DNA from 2 places in the Bradyrhizobium sp. UFLA05-108 genome. Region 2 is predicted to be linked to the other one. Evidence: predicted binding sites of a transcription regulator. Region 2 holds the regulator's gene; the other holds the start of a gene.
The links. The regulator PhoB, encoded in region 2, activates phosphate uptake and scavenging genes when phosphate is short. The targets are predictions, from matches to a motif close to TGTCATNNANCTGTCAT.

Region 1 (7,977 bases), on a different contig from region 2:
CGTCATGTTCGGCTGTCTCGCCAACATGGTGCACAGCACGTTCCAGTACATGAGCACGGTGTTCGTGCTCGGCTATGCCGTGAAGACGCTCGGCATGGCGCAGTCCAACGTCACGTTCGGCACCATGGTCGCCAACGTGCTGGAGATGTGCATGGTGCCGCTGATCGCGAGCTTTTCGGACCGGTTCGGCCGGCGCCCGTTCATGGCGGTTGGCATCCTGCTCGCCGCGGCGTGGTACCCGATCTACTTCCAGCTCGTCGCGACCAAGGATCCGACGCTGCTCATCATGGGCCTCGTCGTCTCCATCGGCATCATCCACGCGCTGATGTTCGCACCTGAAGCAGCCTTCACGGCAGAACTGTTTCCGACCGAGGTCCGCGTCAGCGGTTCCTCGCTCGGCAAGCAGCTCGGCATCATCCTCGGCGGCGGCATCGCGCCGCTGGTCGGCACCGCACTGATGGGAGGAGCGGGCGGCAGCTTCACGCCCGTCATTCTCTATTTCGAAGCGATCGCGGCCTGCGCCTTCATCGGCATCCTCCTGGCGCCGGAGAGTTCAAAACACGCCCTGTAGGCTTGGCTACAGCTTTACTTGGCGGCCGGGAAAGCCCGACCGCCGTCCGCAATTTTGGATTGTCCCGGCCTACGGCTGATGCGAGATTGGAAGCATCGAACGGGATAATCTGAATTGTGACCATGATGGGTTTCACGGCGCTTGATCTCGGGCTCCGCGGCGCGGCAAGCGGCGTGTTTCTCCTGATGGTGCTCGTGCTGCTGCGGCTTCGGCCCGTCAACAAGCACATAGTGCTTGGCATCGCGATGTCGGCCGGAGGCGCGGCCTTCGCGATCGCGACCGCACCGTTCATCCCGAAATCCTCGCTCTGGTGGACCCTGTCGATCCTGTCCGGGCAACCCGTCGTAATCTGGCTGTGGGCCCGGATCACGTTCGAGGACGATTTCGTCCCCCTGCCCTGGCATGCTGCAATGTGGCTTGTCATGGTCGGGTTCAGCTTCGCGGTCAGCCTCGCCTGGACGAGCTATCCGGCGATCGCGCACCGCGGCGCCGATGTGCTGGCCGTGGTCGTCGTCCTGCTGATGCTGTCCGCCGCCGTTCACATGGTGAGGACCTGGCGTGCCGACCTGGTTGCCCAGCGGCGCCGGTTGCGCACCGTGGCACTGGTCATCAACCTCGTCTTCGTCGTCCTCATCGCCGCATCAGGCCTGCCGCCTCCGCCCGTCACCGGCGCCGGCATATCCGGCAGTCTTGCCACAGCGGCCGGCTTGTTCATGCTGGCGATGCTCGGAGGTTTCGGTCTGTTCAGTGCCCAGATCACCGCGACTCCGCGTGATGCGACCGCGGCAATCGCCTCGTCCAATGCTGACAGCGAGGCCGCGGCCACCCCGAACGGGGGTGATCGCGCATCGATCGCCCCGGCGCTGCTGCGCCGTCTCGACAGCCTGATGACCGTCGAGCGGGTCTACCGGCAGGAAGGGCTCTCGATCGGCCGGCTGGCGGCGATGCTCGATCTGCCCGAATACCGACTCCGGGAAGCGATCAACGAGGGGCTGGGCCATCGCAACTTCAACGCCTTCCTCAACAGCTACCGGATCGAGGAGGCCAAGGCGGCGCTGTCGGAGGCAAGCCAGCGCGACGTCCCGGTCCTCACCATCGCCATGGACGCCGGCTTCCAGTCGATAGGTCCTTTCAATCGCGCCTTCAAGGTCGCAACCGGCATGACGCCCACCGAATTCCGGCGCGACGCCCTGGCGCGCGCGCAGCCGCCGGAGGTCGAAAGCGAGACGAATCGCAAAATCGGCCAATCGTCCCAAGGATTCGGCTAGCCGAATTGTGGATCGGGCGAGAGCGGATCCTCGCCGTCCGGCAGGCTCACTGACGTCGTCCCTCCTATCCCCGAGGCCTTCATGTCCAGCCCGACCACTTCCGCTGCGGAACGTCTCCACGCCCTCGATGCCGTCAGGGGCTTTGCGCTCCTGCTCGGCATCGTCCTGCACGCAACGCTCTCGTTCGTCCCGGCGCCGACACGGTTCTGGGTGATCCAGGACACCCAGCCCAGCACGACATTGGCGCTGCTGTTCTTCGTCATCCACGTGTTCCGGATGACGACTTTCTTCGTCATGGCGGGCTTTTTCGCCCATATGAGCTTCCATCGCCGCGGGCCGCGCGACTTCATTGCCGATCGGCTGCACCGGATAGGACTTCCGCTCCTCGTCGGCTGGCCGATTATTTTCGCAGCGATGGCAGCCGTCACGATCTGGGCCAGCGCCTTCCCGCATGGTGGACCGGTGTCGGGCAGTCCCTGGCCTCCGGCGCTGCCCAAATTTCCCCTCGCCCATTTCTGGTTTCTCTACGTGCTGCTGGAACTCTATGCCGCCACGCTGCTGCTACGCGGCGGCATTGTCCGGCTGGACCGGACCGGCCGGTTTCGCGCCGGCGTCGACCGGCTGATCGCCCACCTCATGGGAAGCCGGTTGGCGCCTCTGCTTCTCGCCCTGCCGATCGGCGTCGCTCTCAGCCTCGATCCGAAATGGATCGGCTGGTTCGGCGTCCGCACGCCGGATCAGTCTTTCCTGACCAACGCGCAGGCGTTGATCAGCTACGGCGTCGCGTTCGGCTTCGGCTGGCTCCTGCATCGCCAGATCGATCTGCTCGGCACCTTGAGGACGCGCTGGCTCTCCAATCTCGTCGCCGCCGTCATTCTGATTGCTATCAGCTTCGTCCTGACGCTTGTGCTGTCTTCTCCGGCTGCGCGGGCCTTGCCGGTCAGCGTCGGAACGATCAGGCTCGCCAGCGCCATCTGTTACGCGCCTGCGATCTGGACGACGACTTTTGCTATCATCGGGCTTGCGCTGCGGTTTCTGTCCGGCTTCAGCCCGGCCCGACGCTATCTCGCCGATGCCTCCTATTGGCTCTATCTCATCCACATGCCGATCGTCATGGCGCTCCAGGTCGTGGTCTCCCAGCTCGATTGGGCATGGCCGTTCAAATTCGCAGCCATTCTCGTGGTCGCCATTCCCGTGATGCTGGCGAGCTACCAATGGATGGTGCGTTACACCTTCATCGGCACGGTGCTGAACGGCCGCCGCTTGCGGCGCGAGCAACCGCACGCCATCGCCGTCGCAGGTCCCGTCGCGCCGTGAGGCCCCGAGCTCAGCGCTCCGGCTGATAGCCGTCCGTCAGCGTCTTCAGGAAGGCGATGATGTCAGCTTCGTCCTGCGCCGTCATCGCCGGCGTGTCGCCGAGGTGGCGGTCGAACGGCGGATCGCTGACGTCGACATTGGCGTGATATTTCGCCGGCAGGTCGTCGTATTTCAGCACGATCCCGTCGGCTCCGCGCGGAAACACTTTTTCCGGATTGGTGTCGCGGAAATTGTAGAAGTCCATCACCTCTTCGAGCGTGCGGAAGACGCCGTTGTGGAAGAAGGCGCGGCGTATTGCCGTGTTGCGCAAAGTCGGCGTCAGGAACATGCCGCAATATTGCGTCTGCTCGGCGATGTCGGTGCGATACGGGCCGCAGACCCCGAGATCGAAATGATCGGGATCGCGGTTGCGCGCGAGCGCGGCATTGCGCGGCGCGCCGAGCGCTTCGTATTGATGGTCCGTGAAAAGCGGCGGCAGGCCATCGCGGGTCGGCGCGGAGGTGTGGCAGCCGGCACAATTGGCCTTCTCGGGATCGTTGAACAATTTGAGGCCGCGCAGCTCACTTTCGGAAAGCCGCGCCTTGCCCTCCAGCCAGTAGTCGTACTTGCTCGTATAGGGATGGAAGCTCGGCTCTTCCACCTGATAGCGTGCAACGGCAAACATCGCCTCCGCGACCAGCAGCCGCTGGTTTTCGAGCACGCCGGCGCCGAACAGCTCGGTGAAACGCGGGACGTAAGCCGCGTGGCGCAACTTGTCCGCCACCACCTCGATGCTACCGCCGTCCATCTCGTTGGGATCGAGCAGCGGACCGAGCGCCTGCTCCTGGAGCGTGTCGGCGCGGCCGTCCCAGAACAGACCTCCTTGCGGCACGATGTTGGCAGCGGATCCGGCGCCCCCGGCGACTTTCGTCGCGCGCGCGGCCTGCTGGCCGAGCGCGGCCATCTGCGCGAGATCAATCACGTTGTCGTCGTCGCCCTTGTCGGGGCCGATGCTGAAATTCGGTTGTCGCTCGAGATAAGTCAGCGAGGGAACGGCGCGCGCACCTTGCTGCGACACCGTCCGGCCGCCGAGCATCACCGGCCCGTCGTTCGGCGGACCGTAGGCGTGGTCCGGGCTGTGGCACGATGCGCAGGACAGCGCGCCGGACGAGGAGAGCGAGGCGTCGTAGAAGATCTCGCGCCCAAGCTGCGCCATCGCAGAGAGCGGCGCGACGGGCGGACGCATGAAGCGAACCGGATTCGGATTCATGCCCGGACGCTCTTGCGTCTCCGCCGCAACGACGGCGCCGGCCATGCAAAGCAGGCCGGCGCCGAGGAGCCACACGATGCGGCTGTTCATATGACGTCCAATAATCCTAGTGGTGATGGTGCTCGTCCGGGGGGCTGACCACGACCGTGCCAGAGGTCGGGTCGAGGAACAGCGCGTCGATCCTGAGATCGTGGCCATGGTCCTGATGGAAATCGAACAGATCCATGATCGAACCGGCCGTTGCATCGAACGAGCCGCCGCCGAGGCGCTTGCCGTGCAGCCAGTTGTCTTCGATGAAGCGCACCACCGAAGCCTGTGAGATGGCGGTGTGGCTGACGAAGTTGGTCTTGGCGTAGGGCGAGATCACGACGAAGGGCACGCGGGTGGCGGGACCGCAACGGCCGTTGACGGGCTTGCCGCTGACACCGTTCTGTTGCGGCTGCTTGGCGGTGCCGAGGCCGCACTGGCCGGAACCGTTAAGCTGATCGGCGGTCGTGTCGTAGGAGGCGCTCGTAGGCGTGGCGTAAGCGTGGTCATACCAGCCGTCCGAGTCGTCATAGGTGATGATGACAGCCGTCTCGCGCCACTCGGGCTGCTTCTGGAGGAAGTTGATCAGCTCGACCGTTCCCTGCTGCTCGTCGAGGGGATCGGAATAGCCAGCATGGCCATCCTGATAGGCAGGCAGTTTGACGTAGGAGACCGCTGGGAGATTGCCTGCCTTCACCGCCGCGTAAAAATCCTCGAGGTCGTAGCCGTGATTGGCGGGATCGAGGGTCTTGCCGTCCTTCTCGTAGGTGTGGCCGATCGCATGGACCGAGCTCGGCCGCGCATGGGTCGAATTCGCGGTCGACTTGTAGAACTGAAACCAGGCGTGATGCGGAACATAGTCCGCCTTGGCGGCGCCGACGACGGTCGAAAACGAGCTGCGTGCGCAGCCGGTGGTGCCGTTCGAGTTGGTCACGGAAAGATCGAAGCCGCCCATGAACGAACCCCAGCTGATGCCGGCATCGTTGAGCAGATCACCAATGTTCTTGCCGGTCATCGTGACCTGCGTCGTGTAGCCCGGCGTGCTGCAAGGATCATAGGCGGGACCGGGGTCGCCGATCACCGTGAGGCCACCCTGGCCGTCTGCGATGATTTGCGTGGGATTATTGCCGAGCACCGCCACTGCGCCATTGGTCTGGCCCGAAATCACGTTCAACGCGCCCACCGTCGACGGACCATAGGTGTCGGTGTAGGCATTGTCGTTCATCGCGAAGTGCTGCGCGTAATTCCAGAACGCGGTGACGGTGTTGCCGTCGAAATAGCCCATCACCTGGCCGGTGGTGCCGAAAGCACCGACGCCGCCGGCTGTGCCGCGACCGGTATATTTCGGGAACAGATCAGCCTTGCCGTTGTCATAGGCCTGCTGCTCCGGCGTGTAGGCATGGTTCTGCGACTGAGTGTTGGCCTGCGTGCGGTCAAGACGGAAAGGATTCGTCGCGCCGGCGCCGTTGGCCGCGTTGTTGTTCGGATTGCTTGTCAGCAAGTTGGCGTTGGCGAGGTTGTTCACCTTCGGCGTATGCGGCTTGGCAACGAAAGGAATCGAGCCCGACGGGTTGGTCGCATTCGGATACGTTGCGAAATAATTGTCGAACGAGCGGTTCTCGTTGAAGATGACCACGAGATGCTTGATCGGCGTCTCGGTGTGGTGGTGGCGTTGATCGCGATCGAAGTCGTCCTGACCGAACACCGGTGCGCCGCACACGAGCGCCATCGCGACCGCGAGAATCGCGGTCGTGCCGAGAAGTTTGTTTTTCATCTTATTGCCCCAAGATCAAAAATTATGACATCGACGCGCGGCAAACTAACCGCCGTGAATGACAGGTCTGTGTCGGTTTGACGCAGACCGCATCACGCGGCCTTCGCGAGGCTGCGTTTTTTTTGGGCGGCGTGTTTGGCCGAGATCCTCAGCGCGCTCGTTTCGACGAAGGGACGCCCTATTCCGTCCGGATCGGCGCGTCCTTCAGGCCGTTGGCGTCATAGGCTCTGCGCAAGGTGCCATTGACGAGCGCATCGGTCATGAACTTGGTGACGAACGCCAGCGCCTGCGAATGGCCGAGTGGCACGGCGACCGCAGTGACCGTCTTCTTGAAGGTCTCGTCCAGCACGCGCGTGCCGGGAATCTTTTGCGCCATCTTGTTGAGCTGGTCGCGCGACAGCGCGAAGGCGTCGATCTCACCGTTCTTCAGGAGTTCGAAGATTTCGTCATAGGTCTGATAGCCCGTCACCTTCGCAGCCTTTAGATGCGCGACGGCGCCGCGCATCGTGGTCGTGGCGTTGACGGCGGCAACCTTGATGCCGGGCTGGTCGAGCGTCGCAAAATTGGTCACGCCCGATCCCGGCTTGACGATGTATGTGGCGTCGGCGACCTCGTAGATCGGCCCGAACGCCATCTTGGTCTCACGTTCGGGATCCTTCGGCAGGAACGTGACATCCCAGCTCCCCCTCGCGGCCGTGTCGGTGATCTGTCCGGAATTGTTGTGCACCACATATTCGACTGACACGCCGAGCTCGCCCGCCATCGCCTTGCCGAGGTCGACGGGCACGCCGGCGAAGCCTGCTTCAGTCCTGGTCGACCAGAACGCGCCGCCGGCCGGGCTGATCGCGATGGCGACGCGCAATTTGCCGCTCGGCGCAATTTCAGCCCTGAGATCCTCCGCCATCGCCGGCACCGCCATCATCGCCGCGAGCGCGAGACCGGCGCAGGCCGGCCAGATCGAGATTGGCATGTCATGTGTCTCCCCGTCCGCTCGTCCGTCATCCGTACCCCGTCGAAATTGTGATCGATCGTGCGCCCGGTGAAAAGCGGATTTGCCGTAATCACAGACAAAACTGTCACATGCCGCGCCGCTCTTCGCAGTGCAAGACCATCGCGCCGCCATGGCTATGGTGTTCCACGGCCCCCCGTTTGTTGCTATCAAATCGCGAGGCGGCCTGCCGCAGGCATACAACAGACGGGGAACACCGCAATGACGCGCGCGAATCTCGCTTGTCCCGCACGGCACGATCAACAGCCTGGACAGATCGGGCGGCTCCTCGCCGCAATGACCGTCGTCGTCGCACTTGCGGGGTGCGATCAGAAGAACGTCTACGCGCCGCCGCCGCCGCCCAAGGTGGATGTCGCAGTGCCCGTGCAGCGCGCAGTGACGCGCTATGTCGAGGCCACCGGCAACACTGCGCCGATCAAGAGCGTAGATCTCGTGGCCCGCGTGCAGGGCTTTTTGCAAACGATCGACTATCAGGACGGCACCTTCGTGAAACAGGGCACCCAGCTCTTCACGATCGAGCCGGAAACCTACAAGCTGAAGGTCGAACAGGCGCAGGCCGCCGAGGTCGGCGCGCAGGCCACGCTCAAGCAGGCCGAAGCCGACTTCAAGCGGCAGACCGAGCTCGTGCAGCGCCAGGCGGTCTCACAATCGACCCTCGACACGTCGACATCCACCCGTGACAACGCCCAAGCCAGTCTCCAGCAGGCCCAGGTCAACACGAGGCTCGCCGAGGTCAATTACGGCTACACAAAGGTCTCGGCG
Region 2 (7,977 bases):
CAAGGACGCCACCGACAAGGCGGCCTCGCAGGAAGCCATCAAGTTCTTCCGCTGGGCCTTCAAGAACGGCAGCAAGGCGGCCGAGGAGCTCGACTACATCCCGATGCCGGACAGCGTCGTCCAGCTGATCGAGAAGACCTGGGCTGCCGAGATCAAGAGCTGATCGCAGCGGCTCTCGTCTCCCGGACGCGGTACGGCATGAAATGACGCGCCGCTGAGCCGGGACCCAGAAGACTTTGGGTGCAATAACTTCGGCCCCGGATCAGCGTCGCACCGCTTCGCGCTGCGCCGCATCCGGGGCACGAGACCGACAATAAGCGTAGATAAATTGGTACAGGGGATCGGCGTGGCAGAGATGGCCGTTCAAAGCGATATCGTCGACGACGCCGGACCATATGATCGCGCCAAGGCCTTGAGCGCGTTCAAGCTCGGCGACATGACCTTCTATTGGATCACGCGGCTCAGCGCGATCTCGGTCCTCCTGATCCTCGGCGGCATCATCGTGTCGCTGATCGTCGGCGCCTTCCCGGCCATCAGGGAATACGGCCTCGCCTTCCTGTGGACCCAACGTTGGGCGCCCTCTGCCGATCCGCCGGTGCTCGGCGCGCTCGGGCCGATTTACGGCACGCTCGTCACCTCCTTCATCGCAATGCTGATCGCCATTCCCGTCGGCCTCGGCATCGCGATCTTCCTCACCGAGCTCTGCCCGCAATGGCTGCGCCGCCCGATCGGCATGGCGGTCGAGTTGCTCGCCGGCATTCCCTCGATCATCTACGGCATGTGGGGCTTCTTCGTGCTGGGTCCGTTCCTGGCCAACACCTTCCAGCCCTTCATGATCAAGCTGTTCGACGGCGTTCCGGTGCTGGGCGCGATCTTCGCCGGCCCGCCGTCCTATCTCAGCCTGTTCAACGCCTCGCTGATCCTCGCGATCATGGTGCTTCCCTTCATCACCTCGATCTCGGTCGACGTGTTCAAGACCGTGCCGCCGGTCCTGAAGGAAGCCGCCTATGGCGTCGGCTGCACCACCTGGGAAGTCGTGCGCAGCGTGGTGATCCCCTACACGCGCGTCGGCATCATCGGCGGCGTCATGCTGGCACTCGGACGTGCGCTGGGTGAGACCATGGCGGTGACCTTCATCATCGGCAACTCCTTCCGCATCTCGTCGTCGATCTTCGCCCCAGGCACGACCATCTCGGCGGCGATCGCCAGCGAGTTCGCCGAAAGCGACGGCCTGCATCAGTCCGGCCTGATCCTGCTCGGCCTGCTGCTGTTCGTGCTGACGTTCTTCGTGCTCGCCGGCGCGCGGCTGATGCTGCTGCGTCTCGAAAAGAAGGCGGGGAAGTAACATGAACCCGATCTACGCACGCCGCCGCCGCAAGGACATCGTCATCCGTGGTCTCTGCATCGCTGCCGCCGCCTTCGGCGTCACCTGGCTCGCGCTGATCCTGATCACCTTGCTTTACAACGGCCTCACCGGTCTGAACCTTCAGATCTTCGTCGCGGACACTCCGCCTCCGGGCTCGACCGAAGGCGGCCTGCGCAACGCCATCATCGGTTCGATCATCATGACCGTGATCGGCGTCGGCATCGGCGCGCCGCTTGGCCTGTTCGCCGGGACCTATCTCGCCGAATACGGTCGCAACGACAAGTTGACCTCGGTAATCCGCTTCATCAACGACATCCTCTTGTCGGCACCCTCCATCATCATCGGCCTGTTCATCTATGGTGCGGTGGTGGTGCCGATGCGCGGCTTCTCGGCGATCGCCGGCGCGCTGGCGCTGGCCGTCATCGTGATCCCGGTCGTGCTGCGCACCACCGAGGACATGCTGCTGCTGGTGCCGAACGCGCTACGCGAGGCGGCTTCTGCTCTTGGGCTGCCGCGTTCGCTGGTGATCAAGCGGATCGCCTACCGCGCGGCGCGCTCCGGTCTCATCACCGGCGTGCTGCTCGCCACCGCACGCGTCGCCGGCGAGACCGCGCCGCTGCTGTTCACCGCCTTGTCGAACCAGTTCTTCAGCCTCAGCCTGAACAAGACGATGGCGAACCTGCCGGTCACCATCAACAATTTCGTGCAGAGCCCCTATGCCTACTGGAAGCAGTTGGCCTGGAGCGGGGCGCTGCTGATCACCCTGACCGTGCTTGCCCTGAACATTGGCGCGCGCATTCTTGGCGCCGAGAGGACTGCAAAATGAGCGATCTGTCCGTTTCCGTAAGTTCCACCGGGCGTCAGGCGTCTCCGACGCTGCCCGAGGCTCCGGCCAAGGTGACGGTGCGCAATCTCAACTTCTATTATGGCGAGCACCACGCGCTGAAGAACATCAACCTGACGCTCGGCACCAATCGCGTCACGGCGTTCATCGGCCCATCCGGCTGCGGCAAGTCGACCCTGCTGCGCATCTTCAACCGGATGTACGATCTCTATCCGGGACAGCGCGCCACCGGTCAGCTCATGCTGGACCAGACCAACATCCTCGACTCCAAGCTCGACCTCAACCTGCTGCGCGCCCGGGTCGGCATGGTGTTCCAGAAGCCGACGCCGTTCCCGATGACGATCTACGAGAACATCGCCTTCGGCATCCGCCTCTATGAGAAGATCTCCAAATCGGAGATGGACGTCCGCGTCGAGAAGGCGCTGCGCGGCGGCGCGCTGTGGAACGAGGTCAAGGACAAGCTCAACGCCTCCGGCCTGTCGCTCTCCGGCGGCCAGCAGCAGCGTCTCTGCATCGCCCGCACCGTGGCGGTGCGTCCCGAGGTGATCCTGTTCGACGAGCCCTGCTCGGCGCTCGATCCGATCTCGACCGCTAAGGTCGAGGAGCTTATCCAGGAGCTCGCCGAGAACTACACGATCGCGATCGTCACCCACAACATGCAGCAGGCGGCGCGCGTCTCGGACAAGACCGCCTTCATGTATCTCGGCGAGCTGATCGAGTTCGACGAGACCAGCAAGATCTTCACGTCGCCCAGCGACCGGCGTACCCAAGACTACATCACCGGCCGCTTCGGCTGAGGAGACAGGAAATGGCTTCTGAACATACCGCAAAGGCCTTCGACACCGACCTGCAAGAGCTCACGCGGCTCGTTGCGGAGATGGGCGGCCTTGCCGAGCGCATGATCGTCGATTCCGTCGATGCGCTGATCCGCCGTGACGTCGCGCTCGGCCAGCGCGTGGTGGCAACCGACGCCGAGATCGACGCGCTCCAGAAGAAGATCGAGGAGCGCGCCGTGCTCACGATCGCGCGCCGCCAGCCGATGGCGGTCGACTTGCGCGAGATCGTTGGCGCCATGCGCGTCGCGACCGATCTGGAGCGGATCGGCGACCTTGCCAAGAACATGGGCAAGCGCGTCGCCGCGCTCGAGACCGATTTCCATCCGCTAAAGCTGTTCCGCGGCCTGGAACACATGACCGACCTCGTGCAGCAGCAGGTGAAGTCGGTGCTGGACGCCTATGCCGCGCATGACCTGCCGGCGGCGATGGTGGTGTGGAAAGGCGACGAGGAGGTCGACGCGATCTGCACCTCGCTGTTCCGCGAGCTCCTCACCTACATGATGGAGGATCCGCGCAACATCTCGTTCTGCATCCATTTGATGTTCTGCGCCAAGAACATCGAGCGGATCGGCGACCATGCGACCAACATCGCCGAGACCGTTTTTTACATGATCGAAGGTCAGGCCATCGCCGACAAGCGCCCGAAGGGCGACATGACGACCTTCGCCACGACCGTGCCGAACACTTAAGGAGCGACGACGCCATGGGCGCACGCATTCTGGTTGTTGAGGACGAGGAAGCGCTGACCGAGCTATTGCGCTACAACCTCGAAGGCGACGGCTACGATGTCGAGACGGTGATGCGCGGCGATGACGCCGACACCCGCCTCAAGGAGCATATCCCCGACCTGATCGTGCTCGACTGGATGCTGCCGGGCCTGTCCGGCATTGAGCTGTGCCGCAGGCTTCGCGCCAGGCCCGAGACCAAGCAGCTGCCGATCATCATGCTCACGGCACGCGGCGAGGAGAGCGAGCGGGTGCGGGGGCTTGCGACCGGCGCCGACGACTACATCGTCAAGCCGTTCTCGGTACCTGAGTTGCTCGCGCGCGTGAAAGGCCTGCTCCGGCGTGCAAGCCCCGAGCGGCTTGCGACCATACTCGCCTACGGCGACATCGAGCTCGACCGCGAGAAGCGTCGCGTCGCGCGCTCCGGACGGCCGATCGACCTCGGCCCGACCGAATATCGCCTCTTGGAGTTCTTCCTGGAGCATCCCGGCCGGGTGTTCTCGCGTGAACAGCTGCTCGACAGCGTCTGGGGCCGTGACATCTATATCGACGAGCGCACCGTCGACGTCCACATCGGCCGTCTGCGCAAGCTGCTCAATCTCGGCCGCGAGCAGGACCCGATCCGCACCGTCCGTGGCGCCGGCTACGCGCTGGACGATCGTTTCGCGAAGGCGGAGCAGACTTAAGGTTTGCAGGTGGCAGCGGTGATCCAGCGGGCTGCCGCCACATTCTCCGATGTCGTCCCTGCGAAAGCAGGGACCCATAACCACGGGGAGTGGTTTGGCGAAGACTCGGAGTGATCTTCCCGCGCAATAACTGCGCCCTGGATTATGGGTCCCTGCTTTCGCAGGGACGACATCCAATTTGTTGAACCATCGTTGCGCGTCGGCCAGCCCCGCGCGCTGATGACCTCAGCGCGTGCCGGGCTTGGCCGGTGCGCGTCGGCGGTCCGCCGCCGGCTGGTAGGCGACGCGCGAATGCTGCGCGCAGTAGGGCAGGCCCGAGAGCGACTTGCCGCCACAGAAGAAGAAATCCGGGCTCGAGGGATCGCCGACAGGCCAGTGGCAGGTCGCCTCGTTGAGCTCGAGCAGCGACAGGCGCTGGCTCATCGGAACGACGTTGTCGTAGGTGATCGGATCGGGCTCGACCTCGACCTCGAAGGCCTGGGCGAGGGCGGTGTTGCCGCGCGAGATCGGGCGGCTCACCCGCATCATGTGCTGTGCGGGGCGCGCCTTGCGGGGCCGGGGAGCCGCCGAGGACGGGCTCTTGGCGCGACCGGACAGGCCCAGCCGGTGCACCTTGCCGATTACGGCGTTGCGCGTCACATTCCCGAGCTCGGCAGCGATCTGGCTGGCCGAAAGCCCGGCTTCCCAGAGCTTTTTCAATTGCTCGACGCGATCGTCGGACCAGGTCAAAACCGTCATTGCACCCTTCCCTTCGCCGCGCGCCTGCCAATCCTTGGGGCCGCGTGGCGATGTCTAAGCCTCGAAAAACCCGTGCCCCCAGAATCCCTTAAGGCTCGCCGGGCGCGAAAAACGCACCTGAACGTTACGCCGGTACATGAGGACTAAGAGGATCAGAACTGCTGCACGAGATGTCGTATCTGACACGGTAAACGCTACAATATGGCGTGACTCCCGCGCAAGAGTCTGCGGCTCCGCGTCCACATGTTCCGTCGCTAAAAGAACTCAAAATCGCCACCGCAAGACTACGGGTCAGGCGCCTTGCAGGGCCTTCTGGCGGCATTGACAGCGGTTTTTCCAAGCATAAAATGGTGACACGTGCCGCCCTTAAAAGGCGGCACGTTTCGTTTTCCGGGCAGGTCAATGATGCGCTGCGCAAGGCAGCCTCAGCCGGCCCCAACATCCAAGTGACCGCCATGACCAAGAGCGCCGCGACGCATCTGCTTCCCGTTTTCGCCAGGGCCGAGCTCGGCTTCGAGCGCGGCGAAGGCTGCTGGCTGGTCGCAACCAATGGAGAGCGCTATCTCGATTTCACGTCGGGCGTCGCCGTGAATGCGCTCGGTCACGCGCATCCGCATCTGGTCGGGGCTCTGCAGGAGCAGGCGACAAAGCTCTGGCACATGTCGAACCTGTTCCAGAGCCCGGACGGTGAGAAGCTCGCGGTCAGGCTCTGCAACGAGAGCTTTGCGGACTTCGTGTTCTTCTGCAATTCCGGCGCCGAGGCGATGGAATGCGTGATCAAGGTGGTGCGCCGCTATCATGCCACCAAGGGCCATCCCGAGCGCTACCGCATGATCACTTTCGAGGGCGCTTTCCATGGCCGCACGCTGGCAACGCTCGCCGCTACGGGGTCTGCAAAATATCTCGAAGGCTTCGGTCCGCCGATGGACGGCTTCGACCAAGTGCCGCATGATGACCTGGAAGCCGTCAAGAAGGCGATCGGCCCACAGACCGCAGGCATCCTGATCGAGCCGATCCAGGGCGAGGGCGGCGTGCGCTCGGCGTCTCCCGCCTTCTATCGCGCGCTGCGCCAGCTCTGCGACGAGCATGGCCTGCTGCTCGCCTTCGACGAGGTGCAGACCGGCATGGGCCGCACCGGCGAACTCTTTGCACATCGCCGCCTCGGCGTGACCCCTGACGTGATGTCGCTGGCGAAAGCGCTTGGCGGCGGCTTTCCGATCGGCGCGTGCCTTGCGACCGCCGAGGCGGCCTCCGGCATGACGCCCGGCTCGCACGGCTCGACCTTCGGAGGCAATCCGCTCGCCGTGTCCGCGGCGAACGCCGTGCTCGACGTGATGCTCAAGCCCGGCTTCTTCGATCACGTGCAGAAGATGTCGCTGCTGCTCAAGCAGAAGCTCGCCTCCGTGATCGACCGCCATCCTGATGTCGTCAGCGAGGTGCGCGGCGAGGGGCTGTTGATTGGCGTCAAGGCCGTGGTGCCCTCGGGCGATCTCGTCACGGCGCTGCGCAACGAAAAGCTGCTCACCGTCGGCGCGGGCGACAATGTGGTGCGCTTCCTGCCGCCCTTGATCGTCACCGAGGCGGAGATCGAGGAGGGCGTCGCGCGGCTCGAGCGTGCCTGCACCGCGATCGAATCCACTCTCAAGACGCCGGCGGCAAGCTGATGAGCAAGACGCCCAAGCACTTCCTGGACATCAACGAGCTGCCGCTGTCCGAGCTCAAGAGCATGCTCGCCGCCTCCTCCGCCATGAAGGCGAAGCAGAAGGCGCATCAGCCGGTCAAGCCGCTCGAGGGCAAGACGCTGGCGATGATCTTCGAGCGTCCGTCGACGCGGACGCGGGTGTCGTTCGATGTCGCCATGCGCCAGCTCGGCGGCGAGCCCATCATGCTCACCGGTGCCGAGATGCAGCTCGGCCGCGGCGAGACCATCGCCGACACCGCGCGCGTACTGTCGCGCTATGTCGATGCCATCATGATCCGCATCCTCAATCACGATGCACTGCTCGAGCTCGCAGCGCACGCGACTGTGCCTGTCATCAACGGGCTGACGCGGCGCTCGCATCCGTGCCAGGTGATGGCCGACCTCATGACCTATGAGGAGCATCGCGGGCCGATCGAGGGCAAGACGGTGGCCTGGACCGGCGATGACAACAACGTGCTCGCCTCCTGGGCGCATGCCGCCGAGCGCTTCAAGTTCAACCTCAATGTCGCCACCCCGCCGGAGCTCGCGCCGAAGAAGGCGATGCGCGACTGGGTCAAGGCGACGGGCGCCCCGATCATGCTGGGCACCGATCCGGAAGCCGCTGTCCGCGGCGCCGATTGTGTCGTCACCGATACCTGGGTCTCGATGGGCGACAAGGAAGGCGAGCACCGTCACAACGTGCTCAAGCCCTACCAGGTCAACGCCAAGCTGATGTCGCTGGCCAAGCCCGATGCGCTGTTCATGCATTGCCTGCCCGCCCATCGCGGCGAAGAGGTCACCGACGAGGTGATCGATGGCCCGCAGTCCGTCGTGTTCGACGAGGCCGAAAACCGCCTGCACGCGCAGAAGGGTATCTTGGCCTGGTGCTTTGACGCGGTGAAGTGATTGGTCGTCGTCCGGCGGACGATAGTGAGAAATCCGTGACGACGGCAGTATGGAGTTGCTTTCGCCTCATGTTCGGTCGTCGTCCCGGACAAGCGCAGCGAAGCGGAGCGCGGATCCGGGACCCATAGCCACAGGGCGCGGTTTGGTGACGATTCGGAGTTGTCATCTCGCGCCACAACACAATCATGTGGTTAT

Region 1: the regulator PhoB is predicted to act here: its motif matches at 6,265-6,281, upstream of SO140_RS22570 (phospholipase C).

Annotation. Positions count from the first base shown of each region.
Region 1 is NZ_JBANAZ010000031.1:11,609-19,585, reverse strand. It holds gene SO140_RS22590 (MFS transporter) at 1-571, shown strand, start outside; gene SO140_RS22585 (helix-turn-helix domain-containing protein) at 697-1,839, shown strand; gene SO140_RS22580 (acyltransferase family protein) at 1,921-3,156, shown strand; gene SO140_RS22575 (cytochrome-c peroxidase) at 3,167-4,495, opposite strand; gene SO140_RS22570 (phospholipase C) at 4,512-6,206, opposite strand; gene SO140_RS22565 (transporter substrate-binding domain-containing protein) at 6,385-7,176, opposite strand; gene SO140_RS22560 (efflux RND transporter periplasmic adaptor subunit) at 7,417-7,977, shown strand, end outside.
Region 2 is NZ_JBANAZ010000001.1:270,888-278,864, forward strand. It holds gene pstS (phosphate ABC transporter substrate-binding protein PstS) at 1-163, shown strand, start outside; gene pstC (phosphate ABC transporter permease subunit PstC) at 356-1,345, shown strand; gene pstA (phosphate ABC transporter permease PstA) at 1,347-2,192, shown strand; gene pstB (phosphate ABC transporter ATP-binding protein PstB) at 2,189-3,007, shown strand; gene phoU (phosphate signaling complex protein PhoU) at 3,019-3,735, shown strand; gene phoB (phosphate regulon transcriptional regulator PhoB) at 3,750-4,457, shown strand; gene SO140_RS01195 (GcrA family cell cycle regulator) at 4,683-5,195, opposite strand; gene SO140_RS01200 (aspartate aminotransferase family protein) at 5,651-6,859, shown strand; gene argF (ornithine carbamoyltransferase) at 6,859-7,782, shown strand.